Regions from separate parts of the Methylobacterium sp. P3_A11 genome, predicted to be linked through region 2. Evidence: predicted binding sites of a transcription regulator. Region 2 holds the regulator's gene; each other region holds the start of a gene.
What was found. The regulator LexA, encoded in region 2, represses DNA repair genes until DNA is damaged. The targets are predictions, from matches to a motif close to TGTTCNNNNTGTGTTCNG.
Positions count from the first base shown of each region.

Region 1 (7,687 bases), on a different contig from region 2:
GGTGGTGTCGAACAGGAACGGTCCGAGATCGGAGCGGAAACCGATCCGCTCCTCGTCGAGGATACGGCTGCCGACACGGAATGCCTCGGAGCGCTGGTCGGCCGGCAGGAGGATTTCATACAGGTTCGGCACCGAGCCGTTGTGGAGAAACGGCCCCGTCGCCCAGATCCCGTCGAGGGGACGCGCCTTGTAGACAAGGGGATCGCGATCCGTCCGCTTGGCCAGGAAGGTGGCGACGAGCCCCTTGCCGCCGTCGGTCGAGACGTCGTTGAGCAGCACGTTGCGCGATTCGGCCGCCGCGGCGCCCCGCTTGAGCAGCTGATCGACGATGGCGGCCTGACCCGGGCCGATTCCGGACGGGTCCGACGCCCGGTCGAGGGGAGCCAGGATGGCGCCCGCCACGATCGCCGCGACAAGGTCGAGGCTGCGTGTCTCGGCCGGGAGCGGCGGTGTCGTCGCCAGGAACGGCATCCGGACGCCTTCCAGGATGCCCGTCCGCGCGCGCCGCGACGCCGCGTTGACCGCCATCGTCGGGTCGGTCCCGATCTCGGCCAGGGGCGTCAGGACCACCGACTGGACCCGATCCGCACCCGTACGCGCGATCGCGTGGCAGGACAGGCAGAGCTGGTCGTAGAGGACCTTGCCGGCGGCGGCATCCTGTCTCTGCGCGTCGGTCCGCGGGGCGATCCGTTCCGGCCAAGCCGGAGCCGTCAGGCTGCCGAGCTGGCTTTCGATCCGCAGGAGGTTGACCCGGTCCGCCGAGGTGTCGAACCACAGCGGCGGGAGGGTCGGCTCGCGGATCTCGACGGCGGCGAAGACGCCGAGCACCTCGCCGACGTTGCGGCCCAGTCGCTCGACGGCGAGACTGTTGGGGGCGGACCCGTTCCACTGCACCCGGTCGTGCCAGGAGGTGTCCCACAGAAAGGGATAGCTGACGGGCGCGTTCGGCTCGGCAACGTTCCCGGGCTCGTGCAGGTCGATGCCGGTCGCGCGGTTGAAGATCATCCCGAAGGCATCGAGACGGGCCGGTCCCCAGGAGACTGCCGGACGGCTGGTCGCCACGTAGCTCGAGAACCCCTGGGCGAACCGGGCGAGGCTGGCGCGCAGGCGACGGCGATCGGCCTCCGCCTGGCTCGGGTCCTGCGCGGACAGCTCCGGCGGGATCACGCGGCCGGCGAAGCGGTCGAACCGGGCCGGCTCGTCGACGGTCTGGGAAACGGCACGGCCGAGTTCCTCGATGAAGGCGAACATGTCGGCGTCCGCCGGACCGCCATCCACCTGGATCGCCTGCCCGCGCAGCTCCACCCGGTTCACGTGGCAGGCGGCGCAGGTCATGCCGATCCACTCGCCACGGTCATCGACGTCCTTGGTGAAGCCGATCGGGAGACCCGTCCGCGGAAGGCCGCGCGCGCCGTCATAGGGATTGGGCAGGTAGCCGAAGCGCGTCAGCCCATCCTCGGCGAACAGGCTTTCGCCGTCCGGGCGTTCCAGCGACATGAACCAGGCATAGGGCATGATCTGCGAGCCCTGGCTCGCGCTGTAGAACCAAGCCCTCTCGTCATCGCTCCAGGATTGCGAAAGGAAGAGAGGGCGCGCGTGCGGCCCCGGCTCACCGGCGCCCGTCCGGGACGCCGCGAGCCCGATGAGCGCCGCCAGCGCGAAGCCGTGTGCGATCCGAGGCCGGGTCACGATCGCATCTCGGGCATGGTCGGGAACCCCGCACCGGTCAGGCTGCGCCGGACCCTGCTTACGGGGCAGCAGAGTCGAACGCGTCCCCCAAATGGATGATGCCAGCAATTCTGATTTCGCAAAACCTCTGATCTTAATGTGATCGTAAAAATTGATTTACAAGCTGATGTCGGCTACGATACTGACATTTTTCTAAAAAATGGCAAATATATCTACATAAAATTGTACGTAATATTGAACGTTTTCGCCGCAATGTGAGTGACGACAATCAAAAATCGATGATCTGCGGGACTTGATTTCGAGACCGGCGGCGAAGTCTCTTGCTGCAGATCTTGAATTCTGTCCCGCGGGGTCAAGCCAGCCCCGGAACGGCGCGTGCGGTCGGAGGAGCCATGGACAGCCAGGACAGGTCCGAACCGCTCGGAGACGCGGCACCACGCAATCTGCCGGTCCTGAGCGCGCAGGCGCTCCCATCCGTGCTCGATACGGAGCGGATGCTCACCGAGGAGCTGGATCACTTCTGCGGACCTTGTCCGGATGGCGACGCGCCGCCCTGGCAGCAGCGGGCTGATGAGGCGCGCCTCACGGCCCTCTGCCTCTCTGGGGGCGGCATCCGCAGCGCCACGTTCTGCCTCGGGGCCGTGCAGGCCCTGGCAACCCGGCGGATGCTGGGCGAATTCCACTACCTCTCGACCGTGTCCGGCGGCGGATTCGCGGGCGGCTGGCTGCAGACGTTCATCCGCCAGTGCGGCAGCCTCGACGAGGCGGAGCGGCGCTTGGCGGAGACCGGCAACGAAGCCTTCGCCAAGCTGCGGCGCTACACGAACTACCTGACGCCGGAAATCGGGCTCCTGTCCCGGGATACGTGGGCCGGCATCGTCCTCTACATCCGGAACACCATCCTCAACTGGCTGATCATCTTCCCGCTGCTGCTGTTCATCCCCCTGGGCTTGCTGGCCTACCGGACCGCCCTCGAGGCGGCGAGCCGAACCCTCCTGTGGCTTCCCCTGGCGCTCGGCAGCGCCGCCCTGCTGCTGGCGACCTTCAGCGCCTGCATCCTGCTGCCGAGCCACCGGCCGCGCGAGGCCGGGCGGACGTCCTACGCCTCACCGGACAGGATTGCGGTCCGCATCCTGGCACCCACGATCCTCTGGGCTCTGGCGCTGCCCTTCACGATCCGGGCGCTCTTCGACGAGCCGCTCCCGATCCCGAATCTGACACTGGGCATCCTGAGCGCCGCGTATGTCGCCGTCCAGGTCGCCGGATACGGCTTCGGGCTCGCGTGGCAGACGCAAAAGGGTCATCCCGGATTGTGGCTCTACAGGCGGAATTTCGGCCCGTGGCTCGCCAGCAGCCTCGTCGCGGCCGCCCTCATCTTCCTGGGCGCCCGCTGGAGCATCGATGGGATCGTGAGCCGCAATCCCGCGCCGTTCGATCCAGCGGCGGTGGGCGTTTCCCAGTTCCTGGCCATCCTGGCGCCGCCGGCCCTGATCGTCGCCCACCTGTTCCAGAGTGTGGTCTTCATCGGATTCCGCCGGAGCGCAGAGCGCGCCGACCTCGACCGCGAATGGGTCGCGCGGGTCGACGGGCAGCTGCTGCTTGCCGCCTTCGGCTGGGCGGCTCTGTGCCTGTGCTGCCTCTACCTGTCGGCCGTCGCCCTCGGTCGCGACGAGGCGGACCTCTCCGGGCTCCTCAGCGCTCTCGTCACCCTCGTCACCGGTCCCCTCGCGGCTTTCCTCGGCAAGCAGGTCTTCGTCCGCGCCCAGTCGCTGACCGCCAAGGGGCGGATGGACGATCTCGTGATGATCGGTCTGAGCGTGATGGCGGCGCTGTTCGGAATCAGCTTGTTTGTGCTCATGGGCTGGTCCCTCGGGCGGCTGCTCGGCGCCGCCTACGCCTGGTGGGGGCCCTGCCTGGCGCCCGCCGCAGTGCGGAGCGGCCCTGATTCCGCCTGTGCCATCAACCCCTACGCGATGATCGTCATCCTCGATCTTGGGGTGGCGGCGGTGCTGGCCGGCGCCGTCCAGCTCTTCGGCCGGGTCAACGTGAACCGCTTCTCGATGCACGGGGTCTATCGCAACCGCCTGACCCGGGCCTTCCTCGGCTCCGCCCGGGCGCACCGGGACGCCGACCCCTTCACGGATTTCGACGAGAGCGACAGCCCGCGGGTGGCCGAACTCGGGACGGGCAAGCGGTTGCTGCCGGTCATCAACATGACCCTCAACCTCACCGACATCCAGCGCACGGAGTGGGCGGAGCGGAAGGCCGCCTCCTTCACGGCGACGCCGTTCGCCTGTGGCGCGGCGATCCTCGACCGCGCCGAGATCCCCCGCGCGCCGGGCCAGCCGGACGGTCCGCGCGGGGCCTTCATCCGCACCACAGACTATGCCGGAATGGAGACGCGCGGCGACCGCGTGAGTGCCGGGAAAGGTCCGCTCCTCGGCGGCGTTCTCACGATCTCCGGCGCGGCGGTCAGTCCCAACTGGGGCTACCATTCCTCGCCCTTGATCGCTTTCCTGATGACGCTCTTCAATGTCCGGCTCGGTGCATGGCTGCCCAACCCCGCCGTCGCGCGGGCGGAGGATCTGCGGCTCGCCAAGCCGAAGAACTCCGTGCTGGCTCTCCTGAGCGAACTTGGCGGCCGCAGCACGGACGTCCGCCAAGCCGTCTACCTGTCGGATGGCGGCCATTTCGACAATCTCGGCCTCTACGAGATGCTGCGCCGGCGCTGCGCCCGCATCGTGGTGATCGACGCCGGCCAGGACGCAAACTGCACGTTCTTCGACCTGGGCAACGTCATCCGGAAAGCGGAGGTCGACGGGCTGGCGAAGGTGCAGATGGGCGAGATGCGCATCCGACCGCGCCCAGCAGCCGAACAGGCCGGCCCGCGGGCACCCGCCCTCGGCTTTGCCCGCGGCACGATCACCTATCCGGGCGCCCGGGATGCCGGCTCGCTGATCTACATCAAGCCGAGCTTCCTCGACGACATCCCCGCGGAGGTGCGCGCCTACGGAGCGACCAGCGCGACCTTCCCGCACGAAAGCACGGCCAATCAGTGGTTCACGGAAAGCCAGTTCGAGAGCTACCGCGCTCTCGGGTTCCATCAGGTCAGCCGGATGTTCGGCTCTCAGCTCACGACAATCTCGGAATGGTCGACCTACCTCGACGGCGAGATCAATCGCCGTCCGTGTACCTGATGGCTGGGGACGGCGGGATGATGGCCGCATTTGGTCGCAGCGCCGGACAGGGAAAGAGTGGTTCAGTCTCAGGTTGATTATGTGAGATCGTCGGCATCCTGTGCGGGCGGCAGGAGGTGGACTCGTGATGGCATCCGACCGATCGACCCTGCGCGATCGCGCGGGATCCGCAGGCTTCGCCCGCGATCGTGACGGCGCGGTGCGCTCGGATCGACGTGCTGCGCGCGTTACCCCGCAGCCGGCCGCGGCCTGACGGGAGACCGGCGCATGGACCAGTGGACCCGCCTCGATCCCATCTACGATTCTGAAGCGGCTGCGCGGACGATCTCCGGCTTGGCGGCGGCACGGGCGACTGCGCATGACCGGGACGACGGGTTCCCGGTGGACGACATCGCCGACCTGGGCCGCCTGGGACTGCTCGCCGCCCCCATTCCGGTCGACCAGGGCGGTGCCGGCCTGGGGACGGAGCCCGGCGCCGCCGCCCTCGCGGAAGTGCTGCGGCTCGTCGGCTACGGCAGCCTCGCGCTCGGGCGGCTCTACGAAGGGCACGTCAACGCGCTCCAGCTCATCGCCCGGCACGCTGCCGCCGGCCAGCGGGCGCGCCTGTTCGCCGATGCGCGCGCCGGTCACCTCTTCGGGGTCTGGAACACGGAACCGGCAGACGGCGGCCTCCGGATCGAGGATCGGCCGGTCGGCGCACGGCTCCAAGGTGTGAAGAGCTTCGCGTCCGGCGCGGGTTACGTTACCCGCGCCGTCGTCACGGCGCGGCATCCGGGCCTGTCCGGCACGCCGATGCTGGTGGTGCCGATCGAGGCCGGCGAACGGGCCGATCTCTCGGCGTGGCGGGCGCAGGGGATGCGCGCCTCCGCCACCGGCACCGTCGACTTCACCGGCCTGCCGTTCGACCCGGACGACGTCCTGGGCGAGCCCGACGCGTACTTCCGTCAGCCGGCCTTCTCGGGTGGCGCATGGCGGTTCGCAGCGGTGCAGGTCGGCGGTCTCGAGGCGGTGTTCGACGCCTGGCGCCTGCACCTGGACCGCCTCGGGCGCGGCGGCGACCCGCATCAGTTGGCGCGGCTCGGCGAGGGCGCGATCGCGGTGGAAGGGGCACGCCTCTGGGTCGAGCGCGGCGCGCGGGTCGCGTCGGACTCCGCGCTGTCGCCCGAGCGGGTGGTCGCCTACATCAACCTGGTCCGCCTCGCGGTCGAGCGGGCCGGTCTCGAGGTCCTGCACTTGGCCCAACGCTCCGTCGGCCTCCAGGGCTTCCTGCGCGGCCATCCGCTCGAGCGGCTCTCGCGGGACCTCGCCACCTACCTCCGCCAGCCTGGACCGGACCAGGCGCTGACGACGGCTGCGTCCGAGATCCTCCAGGCCGGCGGGATGGCGGGGGATCTCTGGAGCGAAGGCACGGCTTGCGCATGTCGATGACGGCGCGCGCAGCCGCGCCGCGCGCCGTCTGGCGCGACACGCCGGATCGGTACGGCCGGATCAGCCGCGGGTTTCACTGGCTGATGGCTCTCCTGTTCACGTGGCAATTCGCCGGCGCCCTGCTTTACGTGACGGTCGGCGACATGGCGCTGACCCGCCTCGTGGGCGGCAGCCACTTCACCCTCGGCTTCACGCTGTTCGTTCTGGTGCTCCTGCGCGGGATCTGGGGATTGGCGAATTTCCGGCGGCGACCGGCGCATCCGGGCCGTGCCGGGCGCGCCGCGGCCGCCGGCCACGGCCTGATCTATGGCCTGATGATCCTGGTCCCGAGTCTCGGCCTGCTGCGCCAATACGGATCCGGCAAACCCTTCACGCCCTACGGCATTCCGCTGATGCCGGCACGTTCGACCAAGATCGACTGGATGATGCTGCCCGCCGACCTCTTCCATTACGGGTTGGGCTTCACGCTGCTGGTCGTCGTTCTCGGGCATGCCGCGATGGCGTTCGTGCACCGCCGGCTCTGGAAGGAGGATGTCCTGGCGCGCATGACGTGAGCGCACGCCGTCGTCCCCTCAGGCCGTGACGGCCTCGGCGACGGAGGGGACCCGGTCCGGCAGCGGCGCATCCAGGGTGAAGACCGCCCCGCTCTGACGGTACTGGATCTCGGCCGTGCCCCCCATCTCCGCCGCCAAGGCCCGCTCGATCAGGCGCGTGCCGAAGCCGCCGCGCGACGGCGCCGTCACGGGCGGCCCGCCGATCTCCTCCCAACGGAACCAGAGATGGGCTGGCTTCGCGCCGTCCACCACGTCCCAGTTGAGGATCACCCGTCCCTTGTCGTTCGAGAGGGCGCCGTACTTCACCGCGTTGGTCGCCAGCTCGTGCAGCGCCATCGTGAAGGCAAGCGTCAGCCGCGGCGTGAGCCACACCTCGGGACCGGTGATCAGGAAGCGCTGGGCCGCGCCGCCGCGAAACGCCTGCAACGTCCCGTCGACGATCACGCCCAGCGTCGCGCCGATCCAGCTCTCGCGGGTCAGAACGTCGTGGGCCGCCGAGAGCGACTGCAGCCGGGCGTCGAGGGTCCGGTGCGCCTCCTCCAGGGATGGGGCGTTGCGCAGGGTCTGGTGCGCGATCGACTGCATGGTCGCCATCGAGTTCTTCACCCGATGGTTGAGTTCGTCGGCAAGCAGGGTCCGATGCTCCTCGACGCGCTTGCGCTCGGTCACATCGATGGACACGCCGGCCATGCTCAGGGGCCGGCCTGCCGCGTCGTAGAAGGCCTGCCCCCGGATCTGGAGCCAGCGCAGCTCGCCCTGCGGGGTACGCGCCCGGTATTCGATGTCGTAATCGCTGCGCTCGTCGATCGAAGTCTGGAC
Region 1 is NZ_JBFUGA010000009.1:24,630-32,316, reverse strand. It holds gene AC1DXK_RS04730 (di-heme-cytochrome C peroxidase) at 1-1,689, opposite strand, end outside; gene AC1DXK_RS04725 (patatin-like phospholipase domain-containing protein) at 2,082-4,886, shown strand; gene AC1DXK_RS04720 (acyl-CoA dehydrogenase family protein) at 5,154-6,314, shown strand; gene AC1DXK_RS04715 (cytochrome b) at 6,311-6,868, shown strand; gene AC1DXK_RS04710 (HWE histidine kinase domain-containing protein) at 6,887-7,687, opposite strand, start outside.
Region 1: the regulator LexA is predicted to act here: its motif matches at 1,818-1,835, upstream of AC1DXK_RS04725 (patatin-like phospholipase domain-containing protein).

Region 2 (7,687 bases):
CGCCATCGAAGCGCGCCTGGGGCGAGCCTCCTCCGTAAGCCCACACCCCTCACCCTGCCCTTTCCCGCACGGGAGAGGGGACCCGCGGTCCCTTCTGACGTTGCAGGGATCGGACGACCGAAGACGGCGGGGCCGACAGGCCCTATCTTGACTCACAAAGCCGCCTCCGCCGCCCGCGGAGCCGGCCCGTCAGGCGCGAGAAGGCCGATGACGATCCACAGCGACATCCGAGACGGCGATCCCCGCCCCCTCCACCACGCCAAATCCGAGGCGCCGGAGGTGCTGTACGTCCCGCGCTACACCGGCGTGCAGCGCGTCAACCACTGGATCACCGCGATCCTGTTCACCCTGCTGACCCTATCGGGGCTGGCGATGTTCACGCCCTACCTGTTCTCCCTCACCGGCCTGTTCGGCGGCGGGCAGGCGACCCGGGCGATCCATCCCTGGTTCGGCGTGGCGCTGGCGGTCAGCTTCTTCTTCCTGTTCGTGCGCTTCTGGAAGCTCAACATTCCCAACAGGGACGACGTCGAGTGGACCAAGCACATCGGCGACGTGGTCACCAACCGCGAGGACCGGCTGCCGGAACTCGGCAAGTACAATGCCGGCCAGAAGGGTGTGTTCTGGGGCCAGACCGCGCTGATCGGCGTGATGTTCGTCACTGGCCTCGTGATCTGGAACACCTATTTCGGCGGCCTCACCTCCATCGAGACCCAGCGCTGGGCGCTCCTGGCCCATTCGCTGGCCGCCGTGATCGCCATCGCGATCATCGTGGTCCACGTCTACGCGGGCATCTGGGTGCGCGGCACCGGCCGGGCGATGGTGCGCGGCACGGTCACCGGCGGCTGGGCCTATCGGCATCACCGCAAGTGGTTCCGGCAGATCGTCGGTGGCAAGGCCCGCCACGGCTCGGTGGACAAGCGCGGATCCTGAACGCGTGGCCCGTTTTTTCAAGCGTACGCCCGCGTCGCCCGCCGCGGACGCGAAGACCGCGCAGGCGACGGAGCCGAAGCCCCGCCGCCGCGATTTCAGCGAGCTGAAGCCCGATCCCGACAAGATCGGCATCTCGGGCTCGGTGCCGTTCGTGCGCCTGCCCGATCCGACGACGCTGTTCGCCGACCGGGCCGCGCGCCTGTCGGAGGCCGCGCCCGGGCATCCGCTCGAGGCCTATCTGCGCTTCGTCGCCGAGGTCGCCCGCGCCCAGGCCGTGGTTCAGGCGAAGGGTCCGCCCGTGGCGGCACCCGAGGCTGCCGATCTGGCGCTCCGGAGCGAGCACGGCATGCCGCTCCTGTCTCGGCATAGCCTGGAGGTCGATCGGGGCTTCGACGATTTCCTGCTGGCCCTCCTCGGCGAACTCGACCTCGCCACGGCGCCCGAGGCGTCGGCCGCGGCCCGCGAGACTCTGCGCGGGGCCTCCCGGGAGGACCGCCTCGACCTCGCCCTGCAGGTCTTCGAGGGAGCGCTGCCGGTCGACCGGATCGCCGAGTGCGTGTTCGTGTCGGCGGCCCTGCAGATCCGCCTCGCCGAGCTGGCCGCGCGCCTCGACACCGGCAGCCTGAAGCCGGTCGCCGACGGGGTCTGCCCGTGCTGCGGCGGCGCGCCGGTGGCGAGCGTGATCGTCGCCTGGACCCCGGCCGACAAGGCCCGGTACCTCAGCTGCTCGCTCTGCGGCACGTATTGGAACCACGTCCGGATCCGGTGCACCGCCTGCGGGTCCGGCGAGGGGATCAGCTATTACGGGCTGGACGAGGTCTCGAAGGATGTCCAGGTCGAGAGCTGCACGACCTGTCACAGCTACATCAAGCACCTGCACCAGCACCGGGCGCCATCCCTCGATCCGGTGGCCGACGACATCGCCTCCTATGGGCTCGACCTGAAGATCGCCGAGGAAGGGTTCCGCCGGGCGGGCCTCAACCTGATGTTCGTGATCTAGCCGGAAGGCCGCACCCTCGTCCGGCCCAGCCCTCTCGGGATGCGGGCGCCGGCCTGACATGGCGCGCGATACCAGGGGCTGACTCACCGCGCAGCTTCGACCGACCCCGATCGCACGGGATCAGGATCGGCGGGCGGCGCGGCCGGCTCAGCGGTAACCGAAGCGGCTCTTGGCGGCGGCCAGGAGGTGGAGGGCTTCGCCCGACTTGCCGGCCGAGCATTCCGCCGCAGCCTGGGCGAGGTCGGCGTTGAAGCGGTCGCCCACCGGCTTGTTGAGATTGCCCGTGGCCACGTCGCTGTCGACGATCGCCTTGGTGCGGGCGATCTCGGGACCGCAGCCGCTGCCCGTGGGCAGCGCGATCGGAGCCGGGACGATCGGCGAGGGCTCCGCGACCGCGGGGGCGCTGCGCTGCTGGCAGGCGCCCAGCGCCGCGACGGCGAGGGCGGCGAGGCTGAGGCGCATCGGCAGACGGGACGCGGGCACGGCGATCATCCTGTTGGGGCGCGGGGGGGGCTGCGCCGGCAGGGTTTTGAGCCGAGCGTGGCAGTGGGTCAATCGGCGCGGCGACACGCCAGCCCGACCTACGATGCGGTCAGGCTGAACCGGAGCCGCAAAATTCCACGGCCCAAGAAGGAGGTCGGCGCGCGCCGCTGCCAAATCCGCTCAGCGGCGCGCACCAAATCGTGACGGCGGCTACTTGGCCTTGTCGGCGAGCGCCTTCAGGCCGGACTCGTAGATGCCCTGGATCGCATCGGTGGCGACCGTGTCCGGCGCGCCCTTGGCGTTGAAGGTTCCGGTCCAGGTCACCTTCGAGCCCGAACCCGCCGGGGCGACCGAGAGGGTGGACTTGTAGTCGGAGACCGGCAGCGGGCTCTCCAGGATCGTGTAGGTGTAGCTCATCACCTTGTCGTCCCGGGAGACCTGCTCCTCCTTGATGGTGCCGCCACCCTTCAGGCTGAGGGTGCGGACCTTCATGCCGTCCTTGTCGGAGAGCGCGCATTTCTCGATGGCCGGGTGCCAGTCGCCGATGCCACAGAACTCCCCGATGGTCTGCCAGACCTTGGCCGGGGGCGCGGCGATATCGGCCGAGCGGGTCACCTCCAGGGCGTAGCCCGGCACGGTGGCCGCGGCGAGCGCCAGGGCGGCCAGGGGAAGGGATCGGCAGAAAGCGAAGGGCATCTCGGGGTGTCTCCGTCCGTCTCAAATCGCGACCGGGGCCGCGCAGGCTCTGATGGCCGCAAGGGAGCTAGGCCGAAGCGACTCGTTCGGCAATAGGCCTCGACGTGGAAGCGACGCGGCGACGATCAAAGTGAGCCGAGTGTTTCTGGTCTTGCCGTATTGGTCGATCAAAACAGATCGACTTTTGAACGTGACCAATATTACCGCGAATATGTTCGCTCGGGACGGATGGCGGGACTCTCACGGGTCTCGACGCGTTCGCGGGAGAGACGCACGGGTAGCGTAATGATCCGTCTATATACTCAGCTTTAGGTCATGCGTGGTACCTATATTTTTGAAAAACAAAATATAAAGCTTGTATTTGGCAGCAAAGACGCGAGCTATCCGGACTTTTTCTCTTAATCTGTCTCGTCTTGATTCCGTTGCGGATTGCTGCGAACTCGGCAGCGCTGCATAGGAGCAGGACGCTGAACGGCAGGCCGATCCGGAGCGGCTGTCGGCTCGGGCTAGGCGCGACGCGATGCTGATGGCCGAGATCCGGCGCGTTCAAGCGGCGAACTTCGGCGTCTGCTGGCTCAGGAAGGCGTGGCGTCAGCTCGCCCGCAAGGAGATCGCGGTGGCGCGCGGCACGGTCGCCCGGCTGATGCGGGCGATGGGCTTGGCCAGCGTCGTGGTGCGCGGGCGCAGGGTCCGCACCACCGTGCCCGATCCAGCTGCGGCCGGCCCCCCGCGACCCGGGTAATCGGAAGTTCAAGGGAGCAGGCCCTACGCGAGCGCCACCCCTTTGCCGGAAGCGGCCCCGTCGGCCATCCTCGATCTCCTCAACAGGCTGCAGACGCCGCGCGGCCCGAATAGTAAAGTCGCCTTCGAACACCCGCCCTGATATCAATTTCCCAAAGTGGTGCTAGCGCGGGCCGAGACCCGGATTGCGGCCTGGCAGGCGCGGAACCACCGTGCCGCGCCGCTCGATCGGCGCGTCGCACGCGTAGGCGAATTCGCTCTTCAGCGGATCGAACACGGTCTCGCCGGTGATCCGGCAATCTTCCCGCACCGTCTCGTCGAGATAGGCCCGGGCGGCGGTGCGGAAGCGCTTCACCCGGGTCGCGTCCGGCTCCGGATCGATCCGCGCCTCGCTCAGGTTGCAGCCGGCATATTCGCGCAGGGCGTTCGAGACGATCAGCATCCGGCGCTGCTGCCGGTTATCGTAGACCTCGTAGGGCTCCTTGCAGCCGATCGTCACCACCTGAGGGGTGAGCGCCACATAGTTCCGCGAGATATAGGAAAACCCGGTGGTGCAGCCGGCGAGGCCGAGGGCGGCGAGGCCGAGGGGCAGCAGAGCTGCGGGTCGTCGCATCCGCGTCATTCCAAGCTGGTCCCGGCCCGCGTCCCGGATCCGCCGCCTCTCCGGCGGGGCACGGGCCAGCATTGAAACGGCTCCGCTTGCGCCGTCAATGCGTTTCTCGGCCCGTCCCGTCCGGCGAGGCGCCGGATCGGCCGCATGGCCGGGCCGACACCGGTCCAAGCGTAGCGGTCCCGCCCTTGCAGAACACTTGCGGAACGTTTAACCTGTTCGTGATTTGTTTCGGAGACCGTCACGTGGCGGTCCGCCAAGCCGCGAGTCCCCCGTCGATGCTCACGCGCAAGCAGCTGGACCTCCTGCGATTCATCCAGAGCCGGATGCAGGAATGCGGTGTCCCGCCGTCCTTCGACGAGATGAAGGACGCCCTCGACCTCAAGTCGAAATCGGGCATCCACAGGCTGATCACGGCCCTCGAGGAGCGCGGCTTCCTGCGGCGCCTGCCGAATCGGGCGCGTGCCATCGAGGTGATCCGCATCCCCGAGAGCCTGACCCAGGCGCCCCCGACCGCGGCTTCGGCAGAGCCTCGCCGGTTCACGCCGAGCGTGGTCGAGGGCGGCAAGTCCAAGCAGCCGCCCGCACCGGCGAGCACGCGGATCCTCGACGAGGCCGGCCGCGCCATCTCGATTCCCGTGATGGGCCGGATCGCGGCCGGCACGCCGGTCTCCGCGATCCAGAACCAGAGCCACGCCATCACCCTGTCGCCGGACTTCGTGGCCGGCGGCGAGCACTACGCCCTTGAGGTGCGCGGCGACTCGATGGTCGAGGCCGGCATCCTCGACGGCGACCTCGTGGTGATCCGCAAGCAGGACACTGCCAACACCGGCGACATCATCGTGGCCCTGATCGACGACGAGGAGGCGACCCTCAAGCGCCTGCGTCGCCGGGGCTCCTCGATCGCCTTGGAAGCCGCCAATCCGGCCTACGAGACCCGCGTGCTCGGGCCCGACCGGGTGCGCATCCAGGGACGCCTGGTCAGCCTCGTCCGCCGCTACTGAAGCGGCTCGGCGGGCGCGTCGCCGGAGACGGCGCCGTTGCCTGACCCGTCGGTTTCCGGAGGCGGAGCCTCCGCGGTGTGGGATCCGTCCGACCCGGATGTGACGGGCGTCCGCAGGCGCGGCTCACGTGCCGGTCCCGGCCGCCAGGGTACGGCGCGGCCGTCGGCACGGGTGTACCGGGTGGCGAAACCGTCACCCTCGGCCCGGAGGGCGACCGCTCCGTGGGCGGTGAGGACGCGCCGGTCGATCACCAGCGGGCGCGTGCAGGTCGGGGGCGCCACGAGGCCGGTGATCACCACTGCGGCGCGGGCGCAATCCTCCGGGAAGGCGCGCCGATCCCGGACGAGGGCCACCGCTCGGCCGTCCGGCAGGCGCGCCGTGCAGCCGAGGTGGTCGCAGCGGCCGCTGCCCTGCGGTGCGACCAGCGTTGCGGGCCGCCGTCCGTCACCGTCCGCCTTCAGCCATTGCTCGAGGACGAAGCCGGAAGGGCTGCCCAGCACCGTGAGGCGTCCGTCTGGCCCCCGGACCGCGGCTCCTGCGCCCTGTCGGTCGACGTAGAGGTCGTAACGGTCCGGCCTGGCCGCGAGGACGAGGCCGACCAGGGCAGGCGCCAGGGCGAGCCAGCGCAGGCGCGAGGCTGGGAGCGTCGCCAGCAGCAGGCCGAGGGTCAGCAGGATCAGCGCCGACGTGCCGAAGGCCGGCACGACGACGATCGCCCGCTCGAACCCGGCGATCCAGTCGGAGACGACGAGCATGCCCCCCACCGCCTGACCCATCAGCCACCAGATCGGCCGGTCCTGGGCGAAGGGATAGGCCAGGATCCCGATCACCGCCGACGGCATCACCACGAGGGAGACCAGCGGCAGGGTCAGTGCGTTCCCGACAAGCCCGAAGGGCTGAACCGTCTGGAAATGATAGGTGGCGAAGGGCGCGGTCGCGATCTGGGCCACGAGGGTCGTGGCCAGGGTCCCGGTCACCGCCGAGAGGCCGGTGCCGACGAGCCGCCCGAGCCGCCCCGCCCCGGGGCGCACGAACAGCCGCCCGTCGATCAGCCGGGCGCAGGCGATCAGCCCGGCCACGGCGCCGAACGACATCTGGAAGCTCGGGCCGAGCAGGCCCTCGGGCTCCCGGGCGAGGGCGATCAGGGCGGCCAGCGCGAGGTTGCGCATCGACAGGGCCGGCCGGTCCGCCAGGATCGCGCCCAGCATGATCAGGGTCATGATCAGGGAGCGCTCGGCGGCGATGTCCCAGCCCGAGAAGGCGCAGTAGGCGGTGACCCCGACCATGGCGAAGCCGGCGGCGATCTTCTTGATCGGCCAGACCAGCGCGCAGTACGGCACCGCGGCGAGGACCGCCCGCACCAGCCAGAAGACCACGCCGGCGGCCAGCACCATGTGGAGCCCCGAGATCGACACCACGTGGTAGATTCCGGCGGCGCGGAGCGCGTCGTTGGTCGCCGGCGCGATCAGTCCCCGCTTGCCCGTTACAAGAGCCGCCGCCACCGCGCCCGCTTGTCCCCCTGCGGCCTGCGCGATCCGGCGGGTCAGCGCGTTGCGGGCCTCGTCCAGCAGAGCGGCGAGGCGCAGGCTCATGGGCGGCGGCTCGGTCGGCGCCCGGATCGCGACCGCGCCGACGAGCGAGCCCACCGCGCCGAGTCCCTGGAAATACGCGTCCCGGGCGAAGTCGTAGCCGCCCGGCCGGGCGGCCTCCGGCGGCGGCAGCAGCCGGGCGGTGGCGGCGACGACGTCCCCGGGGCGCGGGATGGGGGTCCTGCGGAACGAGACCCGCACCCGCACCGGCCGCGACTCCGGCGCGAGCCCCGCGAAGGTCTCGACGCGGATGATCAGTCGGGCGCCGACCTCCCGCTCGTCGAGCGCCTCGACCATCCCGACCAGCGGGCCGATGGTGGTGCGGGTGAGGATCGGGGCGGCGACCTGCGCGACCCGCCAGGTCGCCGCCGCGAAGCCGAGGAACGCGGCCGCCACGCCGAGGGCCAGCGCCAGGGCCGCCGGCCGCGCCCCCAGGATCGGGGTCGGCGCCAGGGCGAGACCCGCGCCGATCAGGGGCGCGGCTAGGAGCGGCGTGCCATCCGCCGCCACGAAGTAGATGAGGATTCCGGCCCCGAACGCCACGGCCAGCCAGGGGAACAGCCGGCGCTGTTCGGCCTCCCGGACGAGGCCCTTGGCCACCCAGTGGCGGACTGCCGGGAGGGCGGGCGCGCGC
Region 2 is NZ_JBFUGA010000023.1:11,559-19,245, forward strand. It holds gene AC1DXK_RS10050 (formate dehydrogenase subunit gamma) at 208-930, shown strand; gene fdhE (formate dehydrogenase accessory protein FdhE) at 935-1,930, shown strand; gene AC1DXK_RS10060 (hypothetical protein) at 2,078-2,422, opposite strand; gene AC1DXK_RS10065 (SRPBCC family protein) at 2,624-3,109, opposite strand; partial or broken gene AC1DXK_RS10070 (IS3 family transposase) at 3,576-3,882, shown strand; gene AC1DXK_RS10075 (hypothetical protein) at 4,014-4,463, opposite strand; gene lexA (transcriptional repressor LexA) at 4,739-5,464, shown strand; gene AC1DXK_RS10085 (ComEC/Rec2 family competence protein) at 5,458-7,687, opposite strand, start outside.

Region 3 (7,687 bases), on a different contig from region 2:
GCAGGCTCAGATCCGTCAGCGCGAGCGCGCCGCTGCCCGAGAGGCTTTCGGCGAGGCCCGGCAGGGTCTCGGCCGTTGCCGCGAAGCGCAGGTCGGCACTCAGGCGGCCACCGAGCGGGCCGCCGGCCAGCATCGGAAGCGCCGCGCCGTCGAGGCTGCCCGCGCCGGAGACCGAGGCGCCGCCTCCGAGCCGGGCGATCGTGACCGATCCCGCGAGCCGCCCGCCAGCGAGCTTGGCGGTCAGGTCGCGCAGGGTCAGGGTGGCGTCGGCAAGCCCGAGGGCGGCGGTCGCATCCGTGGCGACGAGACCGCGACCGAGATCCAGGCTGGCGACCCGCGCGTCGAGGGAGAGGGCCGGATGGGCGCTCGCCGGCCCGAAGCTGCCGTTCACCCCCGGCGGAATCACCAGGGCGGCGGCCAGCTGCGGGACCGACAGACGGTCGAGGGCGAGGCGGCCGTGCAGGGCGCCCCCCGCCGCCCGCAGCACCGTCCCGTTCACCCCCGCTCCCGCGATCGTGCCAGCAAGAGCGGCAGCGGCCTCGCCCTGCTGCCGGGTGAGCGTGACGGTCAGGTCGGCCGGCCACGCGCCGGGAGCCAGGACCGCGGCGCCGGCCAGCGTCAGGAAGGGCGCCAGATCGCCTGTGTCGGCGCAGATCTCGCCACCGGTGGGGACGAGGTCGGGTCCGACCAGGATCGGGCGGCCCGTGGCCAGCCGCAGGCCCGCGACCGTGCCGTTGACCGTCAGAGAGAGGGCCTGCGCATCCGGCCGTTCGGCGGTCAGGTTCAAGGTGCCGGGCTGCTGGAGGCCGGCGATGTCGGCGCGGCCGAACCAGGCCCCTGCTCGGGGCGCAGTGAGCGTGGCTGTACCGCCTTCGATTTGCGTCCCGCGGCTGGCCAGGGTCAGGTCGAGGGTGCCGCCGCCGGCGCTGCCCCGGGCCTGGGTTCGCAGGGCCGCGGCCACGCCGCCCTCCCGGTCCAGGGTGACGGCGAGGTCGAGGGGTGCGTCCCGCAGGAAGGTGGGCAGCAGGCGGATCTCCCCGACCCAGACCCGCTCCAGAAGGCCCAGCAACGGCGCCGCCGACGGCGCCTTCAATCGGCCGGAGACGCGGCCGGTCCCGTCCGCGCCGATCTGGCCGGACAACCGGGCGCTTGCGCCGGCGAGGTCGGTGACGTCGAGGCTGTCGACCGTGAGACCGGCGCCGTCCGATTGGATCCGCGCCGCGATCGTGCCGGTGCCGGTGCCCGTCGCGCCGAAGCGGACATCCCTGGCCTCCAGGGTCAGGGCAAGGTCGGTGTCCCGCAGCCCGCCGAGCGCCGTCCCCACGGGCGGCAACCCGGCGATATCGAGACCGCTCGCGCGGATCTGTGCGTCGAACCGTCCGCGCTCCTGGCCCTCGGCCGCCATGTAGCGGGCGTTGCCGGTGATCCGCGCCGTCCCGAGGGCGAGGCGCAAGTTGCGCAGGGACAGGCCGGTCGTGGCGGCCGACAGGTCGGCGGCGGCCTCGACCCGGCGCCCGTCGAGGAGCGCGACGAGGGGCCCCTCGGCGCCGAGGCGGCGCAGGTAGCGGCCGAGCGCCTCCGAATCCGGAGCTGCGAGGGCCACCGGGCCGGTGAAGCGCAGGGGTGCCGTCTCGACCTGCCCGCTCGCGCTCAAGGTCGAGTCGGCCGGACCCACCACAGAGAATCGGCGCAGGAGCAGGCCGCCGACGCGCTCCAGGGTGCCGGTGAGGGCGAGGTTCGACCAGTCCTCGCCGCCGATCACGGTGCTGCCCACTGCGAGGTCGAGGTCGAGCATGGCGGGTAGGCCACCGGCCGAGCGCGGCAGGCCGCGGCCGATCAGGTTCTGGCCCTCAGGCGAGGCGAGGAAGGCGTCGAGATCGAGGCGGCGCGCCTCTAGGGTCAGGCCAGCGCGCCACTGGCGTAGGTCGAGCCGGCCGGTGCCGCCGAGCCGTAGCGCTCGGCCGCCGGGATCGATGGCCACGTCCACGCCCTCGAACCGGACCTGCGTGCCCCGGGCTTTGAAGGTTCCGGCGAGGGAGAACGGCAGGTAGGCGCCGGCCGCCTGGGTCGGCGGCCCAACGACGAGTCGCGCCGAGCCCTCGGCCTCCACCTGCGACCCGCCGGACTCGGCCGGCACGAGGCCGAAGCGGGCATCCGCCTCGAAGCGCGGATGCGCGTCGCCACCCCCGGAGATCTTGGCCGCGAGCCGCCCATCGGGACCCGGCGTACCGCTGACCGCCCGGAATGGAACGCCGCCGGTCGTACCCTCGAGCCGCCAGGGTCCGACCAGGGTCGGGGCCTGCAGGTGCAGGTCCTGGACGTAGAGCTGGTCGGTGCGCCCGGTGGCCGGCACCTGGGTGGTGACCAGGAACTGCTGGATCTGGAGGTTCTCGATCGCGAGGTCGCGGTCGCGCAGGGCGCCGCCGAAATCCGGCGGCAGCTTCAGGGCATCCGGGCCGGCGACGGGCAGCTTGATCTCGGCCCGGCCGATTCGGGTCTCGGTGAAGCGGACCTCGCCCTTCAGCAGGGGCGCGAGGGCGATCTCGGCCTTGACGAACCGGGCATCGAGACTCGGGCGGTCCGGATCGCGACCGAGATGCAGGCGGTCCACGCGCAGCCGCGGTGACGGCAGAAGGCGCACCTCGATCCTTCCGTCGGTCCGGACCGGGACGCCGAGGGACCGGGCAAGCGCCCGGTCGACGAGGGCGCGCTGGGCCTGCCAGTCGACGAAGGGTGGGACGGCGAGCGCCGCCACGAGAACCAGGATGACGGCGCCCGCCAGCGCGGTCAGAAGATCACGCAATGGTCCCGTTCCGCACCATCTCTCCGCGAGGACGCGACATCGCCGTGCCCCGCGTGCCCCCGCGATTCAGTTGCCAGGGCCATAGCACGATAAGGGGCCGAGGGCGCCAGCGTTGCGCCTCCGGGCGAGACGCCGCGATTTGCGGGCTGTTCAGGTCAATCGCACGGCGCGCCAGCGGTCCCGGACGGGATCGCGGTTGCACCGGCCTCCTCGCCCGGATGCATCCACGAAGGCGGCGTGCGAGCCCGGATCGAAGGTCGGAAGCCGATACGCTCGAGCCTGCGAAGAGCCGCTTCGTGCGGCTCTGAGACTGCCTGTTCTGGAGCGAGAGTTGGAAGCATCTGACGAACCCATACGGTCGATTTGACAGCGACACGCGTTGTTATGGTGAAAAGGCCAGCCGATCGCCTTATTAGATCGTGTCCACCATATTTGCCCATCACTCGAATTGAAATCTTTCATTTCATTGATTTCGGCGATTTTTATCGCCGATTAAAAATATCTCGGAATGAAATATAACCTGTCACCGGACCCGCATAGTTCTGCACTCATAAAAACGGACACTTAGAGGCTCTGGTGAGACGATGCTGCGTCTACTGAGAGTTGTCCAATGTTCCGCAAGCCCGCCTACAGTGAGACCCAGGCTACGCTCGATGCCCTCACACGATCGCTGGCGATCATCGAGTTCGGCATGGATGGTACCATCCTGCGCGCCAACCCGAACTTCCTGTCGGTCGTGGACTACGACCTCGCCTCATTGCAAGGAAAGCATCACCGCGTCTTCGTCGGCAACGAGGTTGCCGATAGCTCGAACTATACCGAGTTCTGGGCAAAGCTTCGGGCCGGTGAGTTCGTATCCGGTGAGTTTCTCCGGAGAGCGAGGTCGGGCGCGAAGGTTTGGCTCGAGGCGACCTACAACCCGATCTTCGGTCCCGACGGCAGGCCGTTCAAGGTCGTCAAATTCGCCAGCGAAATCACGGCCAAGAAGAATGAAACCAGCCGGCTTCTTCGGATGATCGATGAGATGCCGGTCGCCGTCATGACTGCCGATCCGAAGAACGACTTCAAGATCAACTACCTCAACAACACGTCGCGCAAGACCCTCGAGGCGATCGAGAGATACCTACCGATCAAGGCGTCGGAGATGATGGGTCGATCGTTCGACGTCTTCCACAAGAACCCGCACCACCAGCGCAACATGCTGGCCGATGCGAGCCGGCTGCCGCACCGGACCAAGATCAAGGTCGGTCCCGAGACGCTGGACCTGCAGGTCTCGGCGATCACCGACGCGGACGGCGCCTACGTCGGTCCGATGCTGACCTGGTCGGTCATCACGGCGCAACTCGCCATGGCCGAGGAGGTCGCCGGCGTGGTCGAGGCGCTCGGGACCGCCATCGGCGAGATGAAAGACTCGGCGCAAGGCTTGAACCGCTCGGCCGACGCCGCGAGCGAGCGCGCCAATTCCGTCGCGGCCGGTTCAGAGGAGATGACGAGTTCGATCCATGAGATCTCGGGACAGGTCGGGCGGGTCTCCGAGCGCACTCAGCAGATCGCCAACCAGGCGACGGCGACGGACGCGACCGTGCGTAATCTCGCCACCAACGCGGGCGAGGTCGACGCGGTGGTGGGCATGATCAAGTCCATCGCCGACAAGACCAACCTGCTCGCCCTCAACGCCACGATCGAGGCGGCGCGCGCCGGGGCGGCCGGGCGCGGCTTCGCGGTCGTGGCCACGGAGGTCAAGGAGCTCGCCGGCCAGACGGCGAAGGCGACCGGCGAGATCACCCACAAGGTGCATGACATCCAGAAGGCGACCGGCGAAGCCGTCACAGCAATCCGCCTGATCACGGACGAAGTCGCCGAACTCTCGAAGCTGACGCTGGCCATGGCGAGCGCAGTCGAGGAGCAGGCCGCCTCGACCCAGGAGATGTCATCCAACATCGCCGGTGTCTCGACGGCGGCCGGCGAGACCGGGCAACTCGCCGAGATGGTCCGGCAGATCTCCGACACGCTCGAAGCGCATTCCGCTGGGCTCGGTGCCAGCATGGACAGGTACCTCAAGGCCGGCTGATGGCGTGTGTCAGACGAGCCCGTCGGACGACACGCCAACGGGCTCCCGGACGCTCTGAGGGACGTTGCCCGGTTGGTGCCGCGTCGAAGCGTCAGCAAGGGCTGCCGCACGGTACGCAAGCGGTGCGTACGGCCAAGTTCATGAGTCGAAGAGCGAGGTATTAATCCTGGCCGTTGCCGTTATGGGAGCGGCCCGGGCCTTTTCGTGACAGGGCGGCTCGATGCTTCACTCTGAGGAACGGGCTTCAGCCCCGTGACATCCAGGTCAGCGATCCCGCCCATCGCAACGGTCGACGGCGAGAAAATGATCACCCGCCGTGCGGCGCAAGCCGTCGAGGGGCTATTGGAGAGGTCGACGTCTCGGGCGGTGCGGCGATCGTGTGTCGGCCTTGATCACCACCCAGAACTGGGGTGCTTCCGCAGGCGCACGGGCCAGCCCGTGAGCGCGATCTTGAAGAAGACGCAGGGCGAACGCCTCAGCCTGATTGGCACGCGCAACCGTTCCATGGCGGCTGACGACGCCAGAAATCTCCTGTTGGAGCGTCTGGGCCTCATCGAGCGCATCGGAGATGTCCGCTCGCATCGCCTGGGTGGGCATTCCGTCATCGAGTGGGGCATCACCGATGCCGGTCTGGCTGCTCTTCTGGAAATCAAATCCGCTCCAGGCCCGAGTTGAAGCGTGAAGCGATGCGTCTTGGACGAGCGTCCCGCACGGGTCCACCATCAGCTCCGGCGATGAAGAGGAGGCCGGCCCTCGGACCCTCGCAGGCATGGGATCGACGTTCGGCCACCGGCGCATCGATCCGACGTCAGAGTTCCACCCCAAGCCAGAGTCGCTCGATGGGCCAGGAACGGCCGCGTTCGGGAAATACCGATCGCTGAGGGCGTGACCGAGAGGGGTCGGAGGCAGCCGCTCGAACAGCCGCACTGCAGGGTCCGGGTCCCGGCCCAGTTCGCGCCGCCGAGCGGTCGTCGACAGGCGAGGCGTATCGTCCCGCAACACACGCTCCGGTCGCATCCTGCCCGAACCACCTCGACGCCGTTCGCGATTTGGTCCAGGGAAGCGGGATGCAGAACCGCCCGCACGCGCAGCCCGCCGGGGACGGCGCTCCCGCCTCATCCATCGCCGCCCGCGCCATGGGTGCGCTCCGCCGCGACGCCGCCGCCTACCTCGAGGGGCTCAACCCCGAGCAGCGCCGCGCCGTCGAGACCACGGAGGGACCGGTGCTCGTGCTGGCAGGCGCCGGCACCGGCAAGACCCGGGTGCTCACCACCCGCATCGCCCACCTGATCGCCACGAACCGCGCGCGCCCCTTCGACATCCTGGCGGTTACCTTCACCAACAAGGCCGCTCGGGAGATGAAGCTCCGGATCGGCGCGCTGATCGGTCCCGCCGGCGAGGGCATGCCCTGGCTCGGTACGTTCCACGCCATCGGCACCAAGATCCTGCGCCGCCACGCCGAACTTGTCGGCCTGAAATCCGACTTCACCATCCTCGGCACCGACGACCAGCTCCGGCTGATGAAGCAGGTCATCGCCGATCAGAACGTCGACGAGAAGCGCTGGCCGGCCCGCGCCCTGTCCCACGCCATCGATGGCTGGAAGAACCGCGGCCTCGCGCCCGAGCAGGTGCCGCCCGGCGAGGCCGCCTCGTTCGCGTTCGGCAAGGGCGGCACGCTCTACAGCGCCTACCAGGCCCGACTGGCGACGCTGAACGCCGTCGATTTCGGCGACCTTTTGCTCCTGTGCCTCAAGCTCTGGCGGGACAATCCCGATGTGCTCGCCAACTACCAAGACCGGTTCCGGTACATCCTGGTCGACGAGTATCAGGACACCAACGTCGCCCAGTACCTGTGGCTGCGCCTCCTCGCCCAGAACCGCAAGAACATCGCCTGCGTGGGCGACGACGACCAATCGATCTATGGCTGGCGCGGTGCTGAGGTCGACAACATCCTGCGCTTCGAGCACGACTTCCCCGGCGCCGTGGTGGTGCGGCTGGAGCGCAACTACCGCTCCACGGGACACATCCTGGCCGCCGCCTCGGGGCTGATCGCCAGGAACGAGAGCCGCCTCGGCAAGACCCTGCGCACCGACGACGAGCCGGGCGAGCGCGTCACCGTGACGGGCGCCTGGGATTCCGAGGAGGAGGCTCGGATGCTCGCCGAGTCGATCGAATCCCTCCAGGCGAAGCAGCATCCCCTCTCGGAGATCGCCGTGCTGGTGCGGATCTCCGCGCAGATGCGCGAGATCGAGGACCGGTTCGTCCAGCTCGGGCTCCCCTATCGGGTGATCGGCGGCCCGCGCTTCTACGAGCGCGCCGAGATCCGCGACGCGCTGGCTTATCTCCGGGCCACCGTGAACGTCAGCGACGACCTCGCCTTCGAGCGGATCGTCAACACGCCCAAGCGCGGCCTCGGCGACGCGACCCTCCAGCAGCTCCACACCTATGGCCGGGCCAACCGGCTGCCCCTGCGGATCGCCGCCGAGCGCCTGTGCGAGACCGACGAGCTGAAGCCCCGGGTCCGCTCCACCCTGCGGGCGCTCACCCAGAGTTTCTCGCGGTGGGCTCGGCTGGTCGAATCGCAGCCGCACAGCGAGGTCGCCCAGATCGTCCTGGAGGAATCCGGGTATACCGAGATGTGGCAGAAGGACCGCTCGGCGGATGCCGCCGGGCGTCTCGAGAACCTGAAGGAATTCGTCCGGTCCATGGAGGAATTCCCCGACATGGCGGCCTTCCTGGAGCACGTCTCCCTGGTGATGGAGGCCTCCGAGACCGAGGGCGCCGACCGGGTCTCGCTGATGACGCTCCACGCC
Region 3 is NZ_JBFUGA010000025.1:40,385-48,071, reverse strand. It holds gene AC1DXK_RS10820 (AsmA family protein) at 1-2,803, opposite strand, end outside; gene AC1DXK_RS10815 (methyl-accepting chemotaxis protein) at 3,414-4,874, shown strand; gene AC1DXK_RS10810 (hypothetical protein) at 5,325-5,549, shown strand; gene AC1DXK_RS10805 (ATP-dependent helicase) at 5,942-7,687, shown strand, end outside.
Region 3: the regulator LexA is predicted to act here: its motif matches at 5,914-5,931, upstream of AC1DXK_RS10805 (ATP-dependent helicase).